2 regions of the Suilimivivens aceti genome follow, and region 2 is predicted to be linked to the other one. Evidence: predicted binding sites of a transcription regulator. Region 2 holds the regulator's gene; the other holds the start of a gene.
What was found. The regulator HrcA, encoded in region 2, represses chaperone genes, less so after heat shock. The targets are predictions, from matches to a motif close to TGTTAGCACTCNNNNNNNNNGAGTGCTAACA.
Positions count from the first base shown of each region.

Region 1: a site for HrcA is predicted at 4,362-4,392, ahead of OCV77_RS12830 (Hsp20/alpha crystallin family protein). Genes of this name have one in related genera too.

Region 1 covers NZ_JAOQKJ010000011.1:14,971-26,327, forward strand. Annotated here, with positions in the region: gene OCV77_RS12815 (glycoside hydrolase family 2 TIM barrel-domain containing protein) at 1-1,725, opposite strand, end outside; gene OCV77_RS12820 (AraC family transcriptional regulator) at 1,927-2,790, shown strand; partial or broken gene OCV77_RS12825 (reverse transcriptase domain-containing protein) at 2,906-3,580, opposite strand; gene OCV77_RS12830 (Hsp20/alpha crystallin family protein) at 3,795-4,235, opposite strand; gene OCV77_RS12835 (hypothetical protein) at 4,611-4,847, opposite strand; gene OCV77_RS12840 (hypothetical protein) at 5,051-5,281, opposite strand; gene OCV77_RS12845 (DUF3990 domain-containing protein) at 5,269-5,835, opposite strand; gene OCV77_RS12850 (DUF3791 domain-containing protein) at 5,828-6,052, opposite strand; gene OCV77_RS12855 (hypothetical protein) at 6,105-6,533, opposite strand; gene OCV77_RS12860 (alpha/beta fold hydrolase) at 6,592-7,218, opposite strand; gene OCV77_RS12865 (helix-turn-helix domain-containing protein) at 7,553-7,759, opposite strand; gene OCV77_RS12870 (helix-turn-helix domain-containing protein) at 7,906-8,445, opposite strand; gene OCV77_RS12875 (SGNH/GDSL hydrolase family protein) at 8,705-9,349, opposite strand; gene OCV77_RS12880 (N-acetylmannosamine-6-phosphate 2-epimerase) at 9,963-10,664, shown strand; gene OCV77_RS12885 (ROK family protein) at 10,688-11,357, shown strand, end outside.
Region 2 covers NZ_JAOQKJ010000001.1:301,710-313,066, reverse strand. Annotated here, with positions in the region: gene OCV77_RS01340 (GH1 family beta-glucosidase) at 1-1,189, shown strand, start outside; gene OCV77_RS01335 (pyridoxal phosphate-dependent aminotransferase) at 1,211-2,395, shown strand; gene OCV77_RS01330 (patatin-like phospholipase family protein) at 2,446-3,306, shown strand; gene OCV77_RS01325 (undecaprenyl-diphosphate phosphatase) at 3,300-4,211, shown strand; gene OCV77_RS01320 (DUF6465 family protein) at 4,362-4,820, shown strand; gene hrcA (heat-inducible transcriptional repressor HrcA) at 5,068-6,108, shown strand; gene grpE (nucleotide exchange factor GrpE) at 6,129-6,749, shown strand; gene dnaK (molecular chaperone DnaK) at 6,821-8,707, shown strand; gene dnaJ (molecular chaperone DnaJ) at 8,801-9,970, shown strand; gene nth (endonuclease III) at 10,050-10,718, shown strand; gene OCV77_RS01290 (3'-5' exonuclease) at 10,720-11,357, shown strand, end outside.

The sequences.
Region 1 (11,357 bases), on a different contig from region 2:
TTCGCCATGGTCGCCTCCATAAGCATATATAGTCTTTCCATTCTCAGCAGTTCCATGAGCAATCGCATGGTCACACCATTCCCAGACAAAGCCGCCGCACATTTTGTCATTATCCTGAATCATCTGGAAGTAATCTTCAAAATCTCCAGGACCGTTTCCCATACTGTGACAGTACTCTACCAAGAGGAAGGGTTTGCTTCCATCCTTATCCAGATATTCCTGAATTTCGGAAAGTGCCGGGTACATCCGGCTATACACATCCAGATTGCTGTAATCATATGTTTTATCATAATTACGGTATCTTGCACTCTCATATTGTGTGATGCGGTCTGGATCATAATTCTTTGTCCATTCTAGTGCTTTTTCAAAGTTGCAGCCATAAGCGCTCTCATTTCCCATTGACCACATAACAATACAGAAACGGTTTTTGTCACGTTCCACCATGAGTTTTACACGATCAACGATTGCCTCTTCCCATACCGGATCATCTGCAATCTTCTCATTCCATCGCTTGAACCGATTGTAATCGGTGTCTTCTTTTCTGTAAATCATAAATGGACCATGAGCTTCAATATCTGCTTCATCTATCACCATGAATCCATACTTGTCACACATTTCATAGAAAAATGGTGCGTTCGGATAGTGGCTGGAACGGATCGCATTAAAATTATGCTGCTTCATTAACGTAAGATCGGTTGTAATCTGTTCCAGACTGATTGTAAATCCCGTAACCGGATCGGAATCATGTCGATTGACTCCACGGAATTTAATCTTCTGTCCATTTAGATAAATGACCTGGTCTTTAATCTCTACCTTTCTTAATGCAATGTGATCCACAATTACTTCATTTTCTGTTTCAAGAATCAGTTTATACAGATATGGATTTTCTGTATTCCAAAGTTCCGGACTTGCGATTTCTAATACAGCTGTTCCTTCTTCGTCAATACTTCCTAGTGCTACAACTGCTCCATTTTTATCTTCAATCGAAATTTTTACATTTGTTGGAGAGTAGAATTTCACATCAAGTTCTACCTTTGCAAGTATATCCTCAATCTTTGATTTTATATGATAATCGCTGATTGCCTGCTCTGGACGTTTCAAAATGTACACATCCCGGAAAATACCACTCATACGGAATTTGTCCTGATCTTCCAAATAAGAACCATCACACCACTTCATTACCAACACTGCCACCGTATTTGTTCCATCCTGAAGTACATCTGTAACATCAAACTCACTGGTCATATGGGAAACCTGGCTGTATCCTACATAAGAACCATTGATCCATACATAAAAGCAACTGTCTACTCCTTCAAAGTTCAAAAAAGCTTTTGGTGCTTTCTCATCTCTACTGTACTCAAAATTATGTACATAGGCTCCACACGGAATATCCTGCGGCACATATGGTGGATCAAATGGAAACGGATACCGGATGTTTGTATACTGATGTGTATCATATCCTGCCATCTGCCATACACTTGGAACCTGAATCTCATCAAAATTTTCTGTATCATAATTCTTCTCAAAGAAAGAATCCTTAATATTATAGATGCTGGTAAAATACTGGAATTCCCAAGTTCCGTTTAATAACTGCATACGGTCTGATTCTTCCCTGTGTTCCACCAAATTATCCATTCTTTTGGATGCCGGAATATAATAGGCTCTGGCTGGCATTGTGTTTTCGTGCAGTACGTTTAAGTTTTCATAATAACGTGGTACAATCATAAATAGCTCTCCTTCAATACATATACTTTTTTGTTTTTTGCTTTTCTAAAATAAACCTTAATACTTTACTTATATGCTTGCATTCCTTTGTTATGTTATATATAGCTTATCTTATTCTGCAAAATATGTCTATGAATTAGATTGGATAAAATATGCACTAAATAATACAATAATAAAAAGCGTGAAAAGAGGTGCTGCTCTATGTATATGAATACTGGTTATCTGAATCACTCCCACATGGATTTCAAAAACAAAAGTCGTCCACTGATTGTAGGAAGCTGTGGCACTTATCGCCTTTCCAGCTATCCAAAATTGCCAACCTACCGTCCAAAGGGACGCCTGGATTATCAGATCATCTATATCACTGCTGGTTGTGGGCATTTTCATTTTGACAATGTAGATAACGAAACGATTGTTCCCGCCGGTAATATTGTGCTGTACAGACCGAAGGAACTTCAGAAATATGAATATTATGGAGAAGATAAGACAGAAGTATACTGGGTTCACTTCACAGGAAGCAATGTGAAAAATATCTTACGTCAATATGGGTTTCCGGATAAAGAACGAGTTTTCCAAATCGGCACATCTATGGAATATGAACGGATTTTCAAGAGTATTATCATAGAGCTTCAACACTGTCAAAACGACTATGAGGAAATGCTTGTTCTTCTGCTTCGTCATCTGCTAATCAATTTCCACCGAGAACTGACACGGGAACATATTCTGAAAAACGAATACCTGGATCAGGAAATGAACACTGCAGTTACCTATTTCAGCGAAAATTATAATCAGAACATCAACATAGAGGATTACGCAGCCTCACGAGGAATGAGTGTCAGCTGGTTTATCCGGAATTTCAAAAAATACACCGGTTCCACACCAATGCAATTCATCGTAGGAATCCGGATCAACAATGCTCAGATGCTACTTGATGCAACAACCTATTCCATCAATGAAATCTCTAAAATCGTCGGATATGATAACCAGCTATATTTCAGTCGGCTTTTTCACAAGCTGAAAGGATATTCACCGAGAGAATACCGAAAGCTGAGAAACAAATTCTGAAATCGAGTAGGAGGCGGTGACTAACCGCCGTCCTCTCACAGCACCGTACGTACCGTTCGGTATACGGCGCTTTCAAGAGTTGACGTGCACAGACTGGTAGGCTGTGGCTAAATTCCCTCGCATACACCTTGATTTTCTCAAGGCTTGGCCTGATCGACTGACATTGCTTGCGGGAAGATAACTCCTTCAGTCTGGACTTGAACTTCTTCCATGACTTCGGATGAACTCGGACATAAATGCCTTTTCCGTTCCTTCCCAATGCAAAGCCAAGGAATTTAAAATTTCGGATTGCAAATACGCTGACAGTACGGCTCTTTTCTCAGTTGACTGTAAGTTTCAGCCTCTCCTCAAGATATTTTGTACTGCTTTCCAAGAGTCTCTCTGATGCTCGCTTGCTCTTTGCAAGAAGCACGATGTCATCTGCATATCTTATGCATGGAACATCTCTTTTCAAGAATTCCTGGTCGAACTCATTGAGGTAGACATTTGCCAGCAATGGTGATAGATTTCCACCTTGTGGTGAGCCTTCCTCTGTATCAATGACTACTCCGTTTTCCGTTACACCACTTTTCAGATAGCGCTTTATCAGCTGTACTACGCGCTCATCCTTTACATTCTTCCGGAGAAGATTGATGAGAATTTCGTGATTAAGAGTATCGAAGTACTTTGACAAGTCAAGGACTACAGCAAATGTATAGCCTTGTTCTGCATACTCCTTAACCTTGAGTATTGCATCTTTTGCACTTCTGTTCGGACGATAGCCATAGCTACCCTCTGCAAACAGCGGTTTTCTTAATTACAAGGGCCGCTTTCGCTACATCGTTATCGTTCAATAGCGAAAGCGGCCGCACATTTTGATTTTAATGTCAAGTGTTTGAGACAAAAAAAGACCCCAGTATTATTTCTAATACTGAGATCTTTGGTTTTGTCATCTTAACTTAATGACATTGAGCGAAAGCTCCGGGTCTTCTTCACCTGGGGTCAGCTGCATCATGCCGCTGCCATTATCCTTCGATTGCTATATGCTTTTTGGTTTCTACTGCCTTGGCTTCCTTCTTCGGAACATCCAGTGTCAGGATGCCGTTTTCAAATTTGCCATGAATATCATTTTCGGTGATATCATCACCTACATAGAAGCTTCTGCTCATGGAACCCGCATAACGCTCCTTACGGATGTATTTACCCTTCTTATCAGTCTCGTCCTTATCAAGGCCTTTGGCTGCTGAGATGTTCAGGTATCCATTCTCAAGCTGAACCTCGATCTCATCCTTCTTGAAGCCAGGCAGATCAACGATCACCTCATATCCATCCTCTGACTCCCTGACGTCTGTCTTCATCACATTCTTGGCGTGCTTACCATAAAGCTCCTTGTCCACATCAGGAAATGTGAAACCATCCATAAAGTCATCAAAAATATCTCTTCCAAATACACTGGGCATTAACATAAGTCATTCCTCCATTCTTTACTTGACAAATATGCCAGCTATTATTGTTTTCATTTTTACTTCCGAACTCCAGGAGATCTTTTATTTTTCTCTCTTCCTTTGTTCTATATGTAATATAGCACGTATCATTAGCACTGTCAAGAGGTGAGTGCTAATTTTTTGTGAAGATTTTGTGAACGCTACGAGCCATGCAAAATGGTGAAAAAACGCCCTGCAAGTTTACTTGCGAGGACGTTTTTTTGCTATTTTATAGGGCGACAGCCCGACAGCGAGGGAATTCTTTCCCGAGCTGTGCATGGCATATCTCACAGCTAGCATAGTTTCTGGCAGGTTCATTTCAGACATTTCATTCTCCACGTGAGACTTTTCTTGCCATTAACTGTCATCTCCCTTCTCTGTCTTTTGAACTGCTTCGGCAATCTCTTGTCTGTCTTTTTGCGAAGCAGATATATAAGTCTGCCGCACAACACTCTTGTTGTAACTGCTGTTCCGCATCTGGTTCATTACCTTGTGGTGAATTGCTGCCTCCAGTTCCTGTCTGCTCTTTTCCATATTTGCCTTCAATTCTTCCAGCGACATGGATTCATATTTCGGATTTTTTGCTCTGCTCACTTTGTCGTCCTCCTTCATTTTTCTGTAAATAAAAAGAACCGGCTTATTCATAAATGCCGATTCCTGGGTATAAAAAAACTGAGGTCATTGTTCCATGATTAGGAAATGCTGACCTCAGCGTTTTTGAAATATTTAATTGTTGCTCTATATGGAATAAAAGTTTTGCTCGCCATTGCTGTATAAATTTAAACTCACATTCCATATCAGGATTTCTTTAGTTCTTCCCTATACAATTCGGTTATATATGCCGGACCATTGCACCACAGTTTTGTTTTCTCATCATACAGTGCTTTTCCTGTCTTTGAACATAGAAAATCTGTCAATACCTCTTTTCTGTCCTTGCCCGTCTCTTCTGCGATTTCTTCTGTCACCATAGTGATAAGAAGGTCGATTGTATAATCCATTTTTTCTTTTGGAATTGTTACTTCAGCCATATCTTCTCACCTTTCACAAATTTCAGACACTCAATAGCTGCTTCCGTTTTAAAGCAATATTGATCTTTTAATTTATTTGGCAGCAACTGTTTAATACAAAAATCATCTGCTTCCTGATCACCTGCTGTTCCAAACGCCCCTGCAAGGTAGGCTGTAAGAGTTGCATTTGTCGCATCATCCGCAATCTTTCCTGCAATGATATCATACCTTGCCATTTCACGTTCAACTTCGATGAACATTTTTTTCTTTCGATGAGCTGCAATGCAATGTAACCAGTCTACATCTGCATTTTCAAAAATATGCGTTTCAAGATTTCCTGAAAGGTTGAATTCAAAAGTTGAAATATATCCAAACTTCTGTCCCTCTTCAATTGTTCCGGTTGCGATTGCTTTGGCTATTGAGGTTCTCAGAAAACTTTCTGCCTGCTCCTTGGATGTGGTTAAATAAAATCCCTGCCCAAAATCTTTTCTCTTTGCACATTTGGCAAGATCTGGCTCTTTTACTTCACAATAACTTCCATGATAGAGAACAAATCCATCTTTTAAATCAAGCACTAATCTCTATCCCCTTTCTTTGCAAAAATTCAGTAATATCTTCAAGCACAGCTTCATCACCTTCACAATGAAAAATCCCATAACATTTTTCTATATATCCAAGAACATCGGCTTCTTTAAACAAGTGGATAATCTGTTCAACAGGTAAATGCCACTCTTCTGAAGCAAGCCGGATTAATCTTGTTTGCATGAAAGTAATCTCTGTTTTCTCACTCATTATGAATCCTCCTTAATTTCTTGGTCAATAATACTGGAATTTTCTACTCTTATCAATAACCCCAAGTCATCAGATTCCATTCTCCGCCTTCACTCCGTGCAAGCCACCATGACCAAGTGTATTCTTCGTTAGCTTCCCATGCACCGCCACCTTTTTCCGGCGAACGGAAACTGCTTTCAAATGCAATACATTGCGTAAAGGCTTCTTTATTATCATCCGTTCTTAAATCGTTCATCCATTCAATGTTATCTGCATTGTTGCATTCTTCATCCGGCATATAAGAAAGGCTATGCAATTCACAGTCCTCAAACGAAGCGAACTGCTTTTTTATAATCTCAATGGCAGAGTCTATTTCTTCTTTTGAATAAACGGAAGATGCTCCATAATCAATTTCCACTTTTGATGTATCGTCGTTCTTTCCGCATCCGGCAAAGAGAAGAACCAGCACAATGCAAAGCATTACGGTTATAATCTTTTTCATAGTGAATACCTCCAAATACCGTTTTTTCGTTCTCTGCGACTTCCCGATAAACGGGAAGCTAATTGATACTATCATAAAATCTTTGCAACACGATTGCCAACTCTTCCGGAGCTTCTATGTTTGCTTCATGACCTGTTTTAATAAGTTCATGGAAGTTGGAATTGTTCAAATAATGACAAAGTTCTTTTGAAGTTTTTTTGTTTGCATTGTCCTTCTCTCCACAAACGATTAATACCGGACAAAACACCTTATGAAGTGAGTCACTGAAATCTAATTCAGCCATCGTACCACATAGGTTAATAACATCTGTTTTTTTGAACCCCATTTTATTGAATGCCGAATTCGGCATAAGATGAAACAAGATATTCTGAACTTTCAATAATTTTTTTGGCATTTTATATTGTGCTGCAATTAATGCGAGTGCCTTTACTTTATCCGGGTGGTCTATCGTATAATTAAGTGTCAAAACAGCTCCCAGAGAAAGCCCACATAAGACAATTTCTTCGTTCTCCTTGTCGCATTCTGATGAGAATGCTGAATATAATTCCTTATATGTAGCAGCTTTCCCTTCTAACATCTCTGATAAACTCAAACTGCAACTGCTTTTCGATACTTTCGTTTCTTTTATTACTCTATTCCAACTGTCTGGTTTTTGCCCTAGTCCATGCAAATATAAATACTTCATTTATTATCGCCCTTCAAATTTATATTTCACGCTTTCTATCACTTTATATGCCTGTATCTGAAATATCAAGTTACAAACTTTATTGGGAATAGGCACCTATGCCGCAATGGGAGAATCCCCTTGTATGAAATCTCTGATTTCGCTGTATTTTCCATTTTGAGATTTTTTTAAACTGAGAATGGCACCGCAGGTCGCACGATACAGGCAAATGTAATTGCCTGTATAGAAGTGCGCTCTTAGCTTTGCTAAGAGATTTATGCCGTATCCGCCGTGTTATCTTTTTTCGACTTCTGACGCATTCTGCCAGTTTTAATAATTGACATGTCTGCTCCTGTTACTCATCATCTGTAAACTCCATCATCTCATCAACGGTGCAGACCAGTTTCTTGCAAATCTTCTCAATCGTCTCCATTGATACATACTGGTTTTTTCCCATTCGGGCAAGAATGTTTCCACTGATCCCGGTGAGGTACTGCATCTCTATCCGCTTCATATTTTTATCTATGAGCATTTTCCACAATCTGTTATAACTTACGCCCATAAGCTACCTCCATATTTCTCATTCAAATATATTTTGATTATATCATGATTCGCACCTTCGGTGCTTACCGTTGCTTCGCAACTATCATGATCCAATTCGCCGTTCGCCAATCATGCAAGCATGTTGGCTCTCTTGCGCTCATTATATCACGTTTTCGTTAGGTTAAATACCTGTAATTTTTGAGTGGCTTCGAGCATAGCGCATATCTTCCGATAAATCTTTCGTGACGGTCTGCGATTGCCTCCTTCGAGCTTATAGTAATAACCGGGTGCAATCTCTATTTGCTCTGCAAAAGCCTTCTGCGACAGCCCCAGAGCCGTTCTAACGCTCTTTAGCACTTCGGTATAGGGTACGGCAAGGAAACGGAAGAAATCATCATAGAGCAAGGACGCTTCAATTTCCAAAATATCTGCCAGTTTGACAGCTACATCATAAGGGATAGACTGCTTTCCGTTTTCATACATCGTAACAGTCGCTGGTACAATATCCAGCTTTTCTGCTATATGCCTTGTTGTCATCTGTTTTCGCTGACGGTAGTACCTTAGATTATCGCCCTGCAAATTAGTCTTTGGCTTTTCTTCAAAAGGTATTGTTAAATGGAGTAACAGCTCGCCCTGGTGAAATTCACACAGCGATGTGTGATTGAAAACACCATTGCAAATACTATGTGGTACTTGCATTCCCATTTTGTATGCGCCAAACTATTATTGTCCATTTGGGGCCTCCTGTGTTTTTTATTTGTGGTTTGCAAACCCTCATTTATTTTAACACAGGAGTTTTCTTTTATCTAAAGATTTCCCTCCCCTGCATAGCAGGGGGTATTTTCACTGTGACACAACTAACTAACGATAAGCACCGCTATATAGAGAAACCTGTACTGCGGTGCTTATCTGTATACAAATATATCGCGAATTCTAATACCTTTAACAAATTATTACTGCTGCTTTACAAAATCTCGCGAACTTTTTCTGACAATGCTTCTGCCAACTGTGCATGACCTTCCCCGGTTAAATGCATAAAATCAATTTGATTAGGCGCCGCTGTAAGGACACAGTTTGCGTCCAGATAATGGCAGTCTGTAAGTTCAGCAATTTCTTTGTATTCGGCAGCTAAACGGCGAGATTTCTCATCACATCCAACTCCCATCGTATCGCCCACCTCCGTCTGAATATATTCCGTTGCAATGTTTTGCGGTACTACAACCAAAATATTGGGAACACCGTCTTTCCATGCATCCAATGTAGCTTTTGCCTTTAAAATCAAACGTTTTAATCCCAGGCCGATACAGGCGGCAGAAGAACCGAACCTTTCTTTTGTATCATTCGTTCCCAACATAATAATCAATAAATCTACTGGTTCATGACTCATAAGACAAGGATAGATATAATCCAATCCAGAAAGACCTTCATGGATCGGATCGGAAAAACAGGTAGTTCGGCCAGAAAGACCTTCTTCCAGAATCAGGTAATCGGCCCCCAGTTTTTTTTGCAAAAGCTGAGTCCAACGATGACTTTCATCAAAACGACCTCCTGTTTCTGCACAATAACCATGCGTGTTGGAATCTCCAAAACATAAAATATGATTTCTCATAAATTTTATCACTCCTTTATTTCTGTTATCAGCTATGAGCAAAGCTCCACACACCTATTATTTATGCGACTTTGCGAGGCATGGCAAGCCTCGTTATCACTACTAACTTCATAGTAACAACCAACTCCTAATGGTACAATTAAATTGACAAAATTAATCACACTTGAAAAGAGCTGATTGCTATCTATCGTCAAAAAATTTTACAGGATATCCACCTGTTCACATCACAACCGGTTGCCAGATTCCTGTTTCAAAAATACCGGTCAAGAACGAATGTTTGTAGGAAATCAAAACTCTATCACTAACTTAAATACATTCGCACATATCAGTTTGTTGGCAGTTGCAATTGCAGCAATCACTACATTTTCCAAGCAGTCTTACCGTAAACTAAAAAACAATCAAACGGACTGCATGATTTTCAATATGTGTTTTGCTCATCTCTATCTGTTATCAAAATCATATCATTTTTAATTCCAAAAATCAATCATGAAAGAAATTTCTTTCATTGATTTTTCCTTGAAAAAAATTTTGGCCATGTTATAGTGAAAATAACGAAACTGACATTCCCTGTTCCCAACGAAACCATATCATCATTAAAAGGAGGCTACTTCATATGACGCAAAAAAATCAGGCAATCTTCGAACAAATCAAGGGCGGACTGATCGTATCCTGTCAGGCTCTTCCGGATGAACCTCTTCATGGTTCTTATATTATGTCCAGAATGGCATATGCGGCTATGTTAGGCGGTGCAGTAGGAATACGCGCCAATACCATACCTGATATTACAGAAATCAAAAAAACTGTAGATCTTCCTATCATCGGTATTATAAAAGAAGTGTACGAAAATTCTAACGTCTATATTACGCCCACAATGAAAGAAATTGATGCTCTGGTTGAATGCGGCGTAGAAATCATCGCCTCTGATGCCACCGATTCTGAAAAGCGTCCCAGACCTGATGGAAAATGCCTTGATGAATTTTTTAAGGAAGTTCGTGAAAAATATCCGGACCAGCTTTTTATGGCAGACTGCTCCAACTATGAGGAAGCGATTCATGCGGCTGAGATCGGCTTTGATTTTATTGGAACTACTATGAATGGATACACAGAATACACCAAAGGTGTAACTTTGCCTAATATTGATTTAATGACCCGACTGGTAAAGGAATGCGAGAAGCCAGTGATCGCAGAGGGTGGAATCTGGCTTCCGGATCAGTTGCGGGCAGCTTTAGACGCAGGCGTTCATTCAGCGGTTATCGGAGGTGCAATCACAAGACCGTTAGAAATCACCAGACGCTTTGTAGCTGCCATCAAATAAAGAAAAACGAGGATTTCAAACCTATGAAAATTGCAGCTTTGGATATTGGCGGTACTTCCATCAAATCCGGGATCTGGAACGGTCATAATATGGAAGAAACCGGAGAGATTGCCACAAACGCCAAAAACGGCGGACCGTATGTCATTCAGCGAGCTATAGAAATTCTTCGTTCCTATTCCGGATTCGAAGCCATCGGTATCAGCACAGCGGGACAGGTCGATTCCCAAAAAGGAATAATCCGATATGCCAACGAAAATATTCCCAACTATACCGGAATGCCAATACGGCAAATTCTGGAAGAAACCTTCGGAGTTCCCATTGCCGTAGAAAATGACGTCAATGCGGCTGCTATGGGAGAAGCTCACTTTGGCGCAGGAAAAAATCATCCGGATTTTCTGTGTCTGACCTATGGAACCGGTGTAGGTGGAGCCATTGTCATCAATAAAAAGATATATAGCGGAAGCATGTTTTCCGCAGGCGAATTTGGTGCCATTACAGTCCATCCAGAAGACATCCGGGATCATGATCCGTTCAGCGGCTGTTATGAACAATATGCTTCCGCTACCGCACTTGTAAAAAAAGCGAAAGCATATGACGAAAGACTGGAAAATGGCCGGATTATTTTTTCACGCTTAACCGAAGAACCCGTAAAAAAAATCGTCGATGACTGGATCGATGAGATTGTTTATGGTC
Region 2 (11,357 bases):
TCCCAACAGACAGAATTTTCTGGATCTGTATATTTCTGCACTGCAGAGAGCAAATGATGACGGTGCTGATGTGCGGGGCTATTTCCTGTGGACCTTCCTTGATAATTTTGAATGGGACAAGGGATATACCGAGCGTTTTGGTATTGTATATGTAGATTTTAAGACACAGAAAAGGATTGTGAAGGATTCTGCATTCTGGTATCAGAAAATCATAGAATCCAATGGAAGGGAGTTAACTGTGAACAAGAAGACAAGGCCGATTTTGTTTTTGAATCCTGTGTTTAAGGAAATGATCTGGGGCGGCAATCAGCTTGCCGAGAAGTTTGGCTATGAGATCCCCAGTGACAAGACAGGTGAGTGCTGGGCAGTCAGCGCACATCCAAACGGAGACTGCACCGTAAGAGAAGGGGAATATGCAGGCAGAAAGCTTTCCGAGCTGTTCAAAGAGGAGCCGGAGCTGTTTGGAAACCTTCCTCTTGACCGGTTCCCTCTGCTGATCAAGATCATTGATGCTAAGGCAGATTTAAGTATCCAGGTACATCCTGATGATGCCTATGCCAAGGTACATGAGAACGGATCTCTTGGAAAGACAGAGTGCTGGTATATTCTGGACTGCCCTGAGGATGCGACACTGGTGGTTGGCCACAATGCAGGCAGCAGAGAAGAGCTGAAGGAAATGATCGATCAGAAGAGATGGTCAGAGCTGATCCGTGAAGTACCGGTGAAGAAGGGGGACTTTATTCAGATCAATCCCGGAACTGTCCACGCGATCAAGGGCGGCCTGATGATTCTGGAAACTCAGCAGAACAGCGATATTACCTATCGTGTGTATGACTATGACAGACTTTCCAATGGAAAGCCCCGTGAGCTTCACGTACAGCAGAGTATCGATGTGATCACTGTACCGGCACCTTCTGCAGAGGACAGTGTAAGTCATGCAGCAGATCTGCCGGCAAACACTATGAATGAGCTGATCGCCTGTGATTATTACAAGGTATACAAATTAACCGTAACAGAGCCGGTTTCCTTTGAGCAGGAGCATCCTTTCCTGATCATGAGCGTGATAGAGGGAGAAGGTCTTGTTAATGGACAGATGATCAGAAAGGGAGATCACTTTATCCTTCCTTCAGGCTTTGGCAAGGTGGAACTGCAGGGAGATATGACACTGATCGCATCTTCTGTAAAATAAAGAAAGCAGGAAAGACTAACTATGATCAATGAACAGTACAAAAACATGCTTGGAGGAAGATCTGTAATCAGGGAGTTTTCCGAATTCGCCGCAGCGAGAGGAAAAGAGATCGGATATGAAAATGTATTCGATTATAGTCTGGGAAATCCGTCTGTACCGGTGCCGGACGATTATACAAAAGAGATGGAAGAGCTCCTTAAGACAAAGACTTCCATGGAGCTGCACGGCTACAGTCCAAGTCTTGGACTTCCCGTATTCAAGGAAAGCGTGGCTGCGTCCCTGAACCGGAGATTTGGCATGAACTATACACCGGAATATATTTTCCCAACATCCGGTGCTGCAGGCGCTCTGGCACATGCCCTGCGCTGTGTGACAAAGCCGGGGGATGAGGTACTGACCTTTGCACCCTATTTCCCGGAATATGGTCCCTATGTCAATCTGACAGGAGCTGTTTTAAAGGTGGTTCCTGCTGATACGGAGAGCTTCCAGATCAATTTTGAGAAGCTTACTGAAATGCTGAACGAAAATACGGCAGCAGTGCTCATCAATACCCCGAACAATCCGTCCGGAGCTGTTTACAGCGCAGAAACACTGGAAAAGCTGGCAAAGCTTCTGACGGAAAAGCAGCAGGAATATGGACACGAGATCTTTATCATTTCCGATGAACCTTACAGGGAGATCGTTTTTGACGGGGCAGAGCTTCCTTATGTTTCAAGGTTTTATGCAAATACTCTGTCCTGCTATTCCTATTCCAAGTCCCTGTCCCTTCCCGGTGAGCGTATCGGATATGTGGCAGTGAATCCGGCATGCAAAGACGCAGAGCTTCTGGTACCCATGATGGGACAGATCTCAAGAGGGATCGGACATAACTGCCCGTCCTCCAGTATCCAGCTTGCGGTAGCAAAGGTAGTAGATGAAACAGCGGATATGAAGGTATATGAGACCAATATGAAGCTGCTTTATCAGGCACTGACAGATCTTGGCTTTTCCTGTGTCAGACCGGGAGGCACCTTCTACATTTTCCCAAAGGCACTGGAAGAGGATGCAGTAGCATTCTGTAAGAAAGCGCTGCAGTATGACCTGATTCTGGTTCCCTCTGACAGCTTTGGGGTTAAAGGATATTTCCGTATGGCGTACTGTATTGATACGGAGAAGGTGGAAAGATCCCTGGAAGCCCTCCGCAGATTCGTGAAAGAGAATTATTAGGTGCGGATAGCTTTAAAGACTGCCACGGGCAGCAGAAAAGGAGTGAGTGTATGTACCAGGCAGGACTTGTTTTGGAAGGCGGTGGTATGAAGGGTGTGTATTCATCCGGCGTACTGGACTTTTTCCTGGATAAAGGGCTGGAATTTTCTTCCTGCTACGGCGTGTCTGCAGGAGCCTGTTCCCTGTGCAGCTTTCTGTCAAAGCAGCGGGGCAGGGCTTATCATGTGAATGTGGATTATCTGGATGATAAGAATTACTGCAGTGTATACAGTCTGCTGAAAACGGGGGATCTGTTCGGGGCAGAGATGTGCTATCACAGGATTCCGGATGAACTGAATCTGTACGATTATGATACTTTTAACCGGTATCCGGGCACCTTTTACAGTGTAGTTACGAACATAGAAACAGGACTTGCCGAATATATTCCTATTAAAGATATGAAGAAGGATATTGAAGTGGTCAGGGCATCGGCCTCACTGCCTCTTGTAGCCAATATCATCAGCTGGAACGGCAGAAAATATCTGGATGGCGGAATTTCTGATGCTATCCCGATCCGGAGATCCATAGAGGATGGCAATCAGAAAAATGTGGTGATCCTGACAAAGGAAGCAGGGTACCGCAGAAAGCCGACCAAGGTGGCAGGACTGGTTAAAATGAAGTACCGGAAATATCCAAAGCTTTATGAACTCATGAAAAACAGATATCTTACCTACAACGCCACACTGGATTATCTGGAGGAACAGGAAAAGGAAGGCAGGGCCTTTGTTTTAAGACCACAGCTTCCAAGTGGTGTGGGAAGGATTGAGAAGGACAGAGGAAAACTGCAGAAGCTGTATGAGACCGGCTATGCAGATGCAGAAAAAAATTATGACAGACTGATGGAATATCTGAAGGGAGAAACAAAATGTTAGAGATCATAAAGGCAATCGTCTACGGAATCGTGGAAGGCATCACGGAATGGCTGCCGATCAGCAGTACCGGACACCTGATCCTGGTAGAAAGGCTGATCCCGTTTCAGGAGACCAGTGATGGATTTTTCCAGATGTTTGATGTGGTCATCCAGCTTGGAGCCATTCTGGCAGTTGTGGTTCTGTTCTGGAATAAGATCTGGCCTTTCTACAGCAAAAAGAATCTCCGCTCCAGAAAGGGTGGCATCGTGAAGAGCGCCAAGGATCCGGCAGTGGGAAATGTGGCGCTGAGCATGGATGCCTTCTGGATGTGGGTCAAGATCGTAGTGGCCTGTATCCCGGCAGTGATCTACGGACTTCTTTTTGATGATATGGTCAGTGCTGCTTTTGAAAAGGAGATCGGAGAAAGCGGTGTGACTGTACAGGTGATCGTGGTCGCTGTGATGCTGGTCCTTGTAGGTATTCTGTTTATCGTGATCGAGAACTGGAATAAGAACCGGACACCGGTGACAACAAAGCTAACCCAGCTAACCTACAGGGATGCACTGATCATTGGTCTGTGTCAGCTTGTGGCAGCAGCGCTTCCAGGCACATCCAGATCCGGAGCTACTATCCTTGGTGCGATCATGATCGGTATTTCCAGAACGGTAGCGGCAGAGTTTACCTTTTTCCTGGCGATCCCGGTCATGTTTGGTGCAAGCCTTCTGAAGGTAGTAAAATTTGGCTTTGACTTCAGTGGTATGGAAATGGCATGCCTGCTCACCGGCACGGTGGTATCGTTTATTGTCTCTGTGTTTGTACTGCGGTTTCTGATGGGCTATATCAAGAAGCATGACTTTAAGGTTTTTGGCTGGTATCGTATTGCTTTAGGCATCCTGGTACTTCTGTATTTTGGCTTATCTGCCTGAAAGTTGACAGGATTTCAATTATGGAGTACACTTTCATCATGATATAGATACTAATTCATGCAGGTGAGAACCCTTACGTGTGTCAGCGTATCTGCTTTCACCGGCTGATTGACATGAGAGATCTGCTCTTGTGTGAAAGGAGTCATTGTTATGGAAGAAGTTAAGAAGACAACAGCAAAGGTAGTCGCCAAGGCAGCACCAGCAGTCAAGGCAGCAGAAGAGAAGAAGCCTGAGGTCAAGGCAGCAGCACCTGTTAAGGAAGCTGAAGCAAAGAAGGCAGCGCCGGCAGCCAAGGCAGAAAAGAAAGCGCCTGCCAAGAAGGCACCTGCTAAGAAAGCTGAAGTAAAGAAGGCAGCAGCACCTGCAGCTAAGGAAGAGAAGAAAGCACCTGTTAAGAAGGCGGCTAAAGTAGAAGAAACCGTAAACTTCCAGTTCAGCGGCAAGTCCTATACACCGGATGATCTGATGAAGATCTTCAGGGATGTATGGAAATATGACATGAATGGAAGAGAAGAAGATATCAGGAATGTAGAGCTTTATGTAAAGCCTGAAGAGAATACTACATACTTCGTTGTAAACGGCAGTATTACAGGAAGCTTCTTTATCTAAAGTAAGATATCGTACAGCGAAAGAAGATCCGGCGACTGATCTTAAAGGTCGGAATATATGAGAAAAATTAGAAATCCTGCAGGATTTTCCTGCAGGGTTTTTCTTTATAATCTTTAGAATTTTTTAATAAATATTTTCGTTATAGCTGTTGACAATACCCATAGTAAGTGATAGTTTATGTTATGTAGATATTAGCACTCTAATGAGTTGAGTGCTAACAACCATAAAAGAAAGAGTTGGAAAGGGGATGACGGATATGCAGCTGGATGACAGAAAGATTAAGATCATGCAGGCTATTATCCGTAATTACCTGGAAACCGGGGAACCGGTGGGAAGCAGGACCATTTCCAAATATACAGATCTGAATCTTAGTTCGGCAACGATACGGAACGAGATGGCTGATCTGGAAGAGATGGGCTATATTTTGCAGCCCCATACCTCCGCAGGAAGAATTCCTTCTGACAAGGGATACCGCTTATATGTGGATACTATGATGGAGAAGAAGGATAAGGAACTGGAAGAACTGAAGGAGCTCATTCTGGAGAAGGAAGATAAGATGGATAATCTGCTGAAGCAGGTAGCAAAGCTTCTGGCGGTGAATACCAACTATGCCTCCATGATCTCGGCACCGGCAGTTCATAAGAACAAGATCAAATTCCTGCAGCTTTCCAGAGTAGATAAGAATCAGCTGCTTGCTGTGATCGTTATGGAAGGGAATATGATCAAGAACAATATCCTTCCCGTAGCAGAGGAGCTGGATGATGAAACACTTCTGAAGCTGAACATCCTGCTGAATACACATTTAAGCGGGCTGGCACCGGAGGAGATCAATCTTCCTATGATCACAAGGATGAAGCAGCAGGCAGGCATACACAGTACCATCGTTGGAGACGTGGTAGATGCGCTTGCAGAAGGGATTAAAGAGGAAGAGGATCTTGAGATCTATACAAGCGGAGCCAATAATATTTTCAGGTATCCTGAATTGGCAGACCAGCAGAAGGCGAGTGAGCTGATCAATACCTTCGAAGAGAAGGATAAGCTGACGGAGCTTGTACAGGACAGCCTTTCTGATAATAATGAAACAGGCATTCAGGTTTATATCGGAAACGAGACTCAGATCCAGTCCATGCAGGACTGCAGTGTGGTAACTGCCACCTATGAACTGGGAGAAGGCATGAGAGGTACGATAGGAATTATCGGACCAAAGCGTATGGACTACGATAAGGTAATTGGAACTCTGAAGACCATTACGCATCAGCTTGATGAGCTTTACAATAAAAAGACATAGCAAGGAGAGGAATGAAGCAGATGGCAGATGAAAAGGATATTAAGAAAGAAATTGAAATAGAAACACCGGAAGAGGAACCGGAGACACCCGCAGAGGAAGCAGAAGTGGAAGAAGCTTCTGAAGAGACAGAAAAAGTGCAGGAAGAGGAAGCCAAAGAAGATAAGAAGGCTTTCAAGAAGAAACAGAAGGCAGACAAGAAGCAGGATGCCATGAAGGAGAAGATCGAAGAGCTGGAGGATAAGGTCAGACGCCAGATGGCTGAATTTGATAACTTCCGTAAGCGTACCGACAAGGAAAAGACAGCAATGTTTGAAACCGGTGCGAAAAGTGTGATCGAGAAGATCCTTCCCGTGGTAGATAACTTCGAAAGAGGTCTGGCCACGATCCCGGAAGAGGAGAAGGGTACTCCTTTTGCAGAAGGTATGGAGATGATCTACAGACAGCTCATGACAGAGCTTGACAAGATGGAGGTAAAGGTCATACCGGCAGTGGGAGAGGAATTTGACCCGGCGCTGCACAATGCAGTGATGCAGGTAGAAAGCGATGAGTATGAGTCCGGTGTGATTGCTCAGGAGCTTTTAAAGGGCTATACTTACAGAGATGCTGTAGTAAGGCACAGTATGGTAGCAGTAGTTGTTTAATAAAGGAATCACAGTTATTTTTCAATGTAACAGAACAATAAAAGAGATTAAACTTTCAGGAGGAGAGAATTATGAGTAAGATCATTGGTATTGACTTAGGTACAACAAACAGCTGCGTAGCAGTTATGGAAGGTGGTAAGCCCACCGTTATCGCCAACGCAGAAGGCGCAAGAACAACTCCCTCTGTCGTAGCATTCACAAAGACAGGAGAGAGACTGATCGGTGAGCCTGCAAAGCGTCAGGCAGTTACTAATGCAGAGAACACCATTTCTTCTATTAAGAGAGATATGGGTACTGACAGAGGACGTACAATTAATGGTAAGAAGTATTCTCCTCAGCAGATTTCAGCTATGATCCTTCAGAAGCTGAAAGCAGATGCTGAGAGCTACCTTGGTGAGAAGGTAACAGAGGCAGTTATCACTGTTCCCGCGTACTTCAATGACGCACAGCGTCAGGCAACCAAGGATGCAGGTAAGATCGCTGGCCTTGATGTAAAGCGTATCATCAACGAGCCTACAGCAGCAGCACTGGCTTATGGACTTGATAATGAAAAAGAGCAGAAGATCATGGTTTATGACCTTGGTGGTGGTACCTTCGATGTTTCCATCATTGAGATCGGTGACGGTGTCATCGAAGTTCTTGCTACAAACGGTGATACACACCTTGGCGGTGATGACTTTGATAACAGACTGACACAGTGGATGATCGATGAGTTCAAGAAAGCAGAGGGTGTGGATCTGTCAAATGACAAGATGGCACTTCAGAGATTAAAGGAAGCTGCAGAGAAGGCAAAGAAGGAGCTGTCTTCCGCAACAACAACCAATATCAACCTGCCTTTCATCACAGCAACTGCTGAAGGACCGAAGCACTTTGATATGAACCTTACAAGAGCTAAGTTTGATGAACTGACACATGAGCTTGTAGAGAGAACAGCAATCCCTGTTCAGAACGCTATGAAGGATGCTGGAATTACCAATGCAGATTTAGGTCAGGTATTACTGGTAGGCGGTTCCACACGTATTCCTGCTGTACAGGATAAGGTAAGACAGTTAACAGGCAAAGAACCCAGCAAGAGCCTGAACCCTGATGAGTGTGTAGCACTTGGTGCTTCTATCCAGGGCGGTAAGCTGGCAGGCGATGCCGGTGCAGGTGAGATCCTGCTTCTGGATGTAACACCCCTTTCTCTTTCCATTGAGACCATGGGTGGTATCGCAACAAGGCTGATTGAGAGAAATACAACAATTCCTACCAAGAAGAGCCAGATCTTCTCTACCGCAGCAGATAACCAGACAGCCGTTGATATCAACGTTGTACAGGGTGAAAGACAGTTTGCAAGAGATAACAAGTCTCTTGGACAGTTCAGACTGGATGGTATCCCTCCGGCAATGAGAGGTGTTCCGCAGATCGAGGTTACCTTTGATATCGATGCAAACGGTATTGTAAATGTATCTGCAAAGGATCTTGGTACAGGTAAGGAACAGCACATTACCATTACAGCAGGCTCCAACATGTCAGATGCTGAAATTGATAAGGCTGTTAAGGAAGCCGCTGAGTTTGAAGCACAGGATAAGAAGAGAAAGGAAGCCATTGATACACGTAACGAGGCAGATTCCTTCGTATTCCAGACAGAAAAGGCTCTCAGCGAGGTGGGAGACAAGATCGATGCTTCTGAGAAGGCTTCTGTTGAGGCAGATCTTAAAGCGGTCAAGGATATCCTCGAGAGAACCAAGGATCAGGAAATGAGTGACAATGACATTGATGAGCTGAAGGCAGCCAAGGAAAAGCTGACAACCAGTGCACAGCAGCTGTTCACAAAGATGTATGAGAACATGCAGCAGGCACAGGGCGGTCAGGCAGGACCTGATATGAGTGGCATGGGCGGCCAGGGTGCAGCTGATGCCGGGGCAGGTGCAGGACCTGCAGATGATGTAGTTGACGGTGACTACAGAGAGGTGTAAGATAGATTAGATTCTATCTGAAATGATCAGAAATGAATGGCGGGGTATATAGTAATATATACCTCGCTATAGAAGTGTTTGAGGATTGATTAGATGGCAGAACAGAAAAGGGATTATTACGAAGTCCTTGGTGTAGATAAGAATGCTGATGATGCAGCATTAAAAAAAGCATACAGAGTACTTGCTAAGAAATATCATCCAGATATGAACCCGGGTGATGCAGAAGCGGAGAAGAAATTTAAAGAGGCGTCCGAAGCCTATGCAGTGCTGAGTGATCCTGAAAAGAGAAGACAATACGATCAGTTTGGTCATGCAGCCTTTGATGGAGGAGCCGGTGGCGGTGGCTTTGGCGGCTTTGATTTTAATTCTGCAGATTTTGGTGATATTTTCGGTGACATCTTTGGGGATTTCTTTGGAGGACGCAGAAGCGCCAGAGGAAATAATGGTCCCATGAAGGGTGCCAATATCCGTACCAGTGTGCGGATCACCTTTGAAGAAGCTGTTTTTGGCGTGGATAAGGAAATAGAATTGACACTGAAGGATGAGTGCAAGACATGCCATGGCAGCGGAGCCAAGGCGGGAACCACACCGGAAACCTGTCAGAAGTGTGGTGGCAAGGGACAGGTGGTCTTTACCCAGCAGTCCTTCTTTGGAACAGTCAGAAATGTCCAGACCTGCCCGGATTGTAATGGAACCGGTAAGGTGATCAAGGAGAAATGTCCGGATTGTCACGGGAGTGGATATATTGCCAGCAGAAAGAAGATCCAGGTTTCCATTCCTGCAGGTATTGATAACGGACAGAGCGTCCGGATCAGGGAGAAGGGTGAACCGGGTACTAACGGCGGACCAAGAGGTGATCTGCTGGTAGAAGTGATTGTAGGACGTCATCCCATTTTCCAGAGACAGGATTATGATATTTATTCCAATGTTCCTGTATCTTATGCGGTCGCAGCACTTGGCGGTGAGGTAGTCGTAGATACTGTGGATGGTAAAGTGATTTACGAAGTGAAGCCCGGAACCCAGACAGATACCAGAGTCCGTCTGAAGGGAAAGGGGGTTCCGACTCTCCGGAACAAAGAGGTCAGGGGAGATCATTATGTAACACTGGTGGTCCAGACACCGGAGAAGCTGTCCCATGAGGCGAAGGAGCTCCTGAGGCAGTTTGATGCACTGACAGGCGACAGCCTGAATGCTGCGCAGAAGGCACAGACAGACAAGACAGCAGATTCTAAGGATACCAAGAAGAAAAAGTTCTGGAAATAGATAAATTTGTGAAAATAAAAAGCGTATTGGAGTACCAATACGCTTTTTCGCACTAAATGTAAGAAAGAGGAAATACAAAATGGCACGGACAAGTGAAAAGGTACAGAAGATTTTGGACAGACTGGATGAGGAATATGGAACGGATTATAAATGTTATCTGAACCATGAAAATGCATGGCAGCTTCTGATCGCAACCATGCTGAGTGCTCAGTGTACAGATGCGAGAGTAAATATCGTGACAGAGGATCTGTTTAAAAAGTACCCGTCCGTGGATGCCTTTGCGAATGCAGATCTGAAAGAGCTGGAAAGGGATATTCATTCCACGGGCTTTTACCATAATAAGGCGAAGAATATCATTGCCTGCTGTCAGGCGCTGTCGGAGAAATATGGCGGTGAGGTGCCTCAGGATATCGAAGCTCTGACAGCGCTCGCAGGAGTAGGACGAAAGACGGCCAATGTGATCCGGGGAAATATATACCATATTCCCAGTATTGTTGTGGATACTCACGTGAAGCGAATCTCTGGAAAGCTTGGTATTACGAAGGAAACAGATCCCGTGAAGGTGGAGCTGGATCTGATGAAAAAGCTGCCGGAGGATCACTGGATTCTATGGAATATCCATATCATCCGTCTTGGAAGGACAATCTGTAAGGCACCTACGCCCAAATGTGAGGAGTGTTTCCTGAAGGATCTGTGTCCCTCTTATGAGAAGGAGCAGAAAAAGGCAGAAAAGAGGAAGGAAAAGTAGGATGCTGCAGGATTTTACAGCGCTGGACCTGGAAACGACAGGTTTAAATCCAAAGACAGACAAGATCATAGAGATCGGTGCGGTAAGGATCCGGAATGGAAAGGAAGCGGCCAGATGGGAAAGTCTTGTGAACCCGGGCTGTCAGATCAGTAATTTTACAGAGGGACTGACAGGAATCCGGAATGAAGAACTCATGAGCGCACCTGTGATAGAAGAGGTGCTTCCAGCGCTAATGGATTTTTTGATGGACGATGTACTTGTGGGACATCAGATCCTGTTTGATTATTCTTTTCTGAAAAAGGCGGCGGTGAATCAGGGAATTCCCTTCGATAAGAAAGGGATTGATACGCTGAAGCTGGCAAGAAAGTTCCTGCCGCAGCTTCCAAGCAGAAGGCTGTCAGATCTGTGCTGTTACTATGGAATTGAGACAACCTCCCACAGGGCGGGCAGTGATGCCCTTTCAGCAGCCATGCTTTATGAAAGACTGGTACAGGATTTCCCGGATGAAGAGGCATATCGGCCGTCAGGGCTGGTCTTTCATGTGAAAAAAGAATCACCGGCCTCCAAAAAACAGAAAGAAAGGTTATATTGTCTGCTTGAGTGGCATAAAATAATACCAGACTATGATGTGGAAAGGCT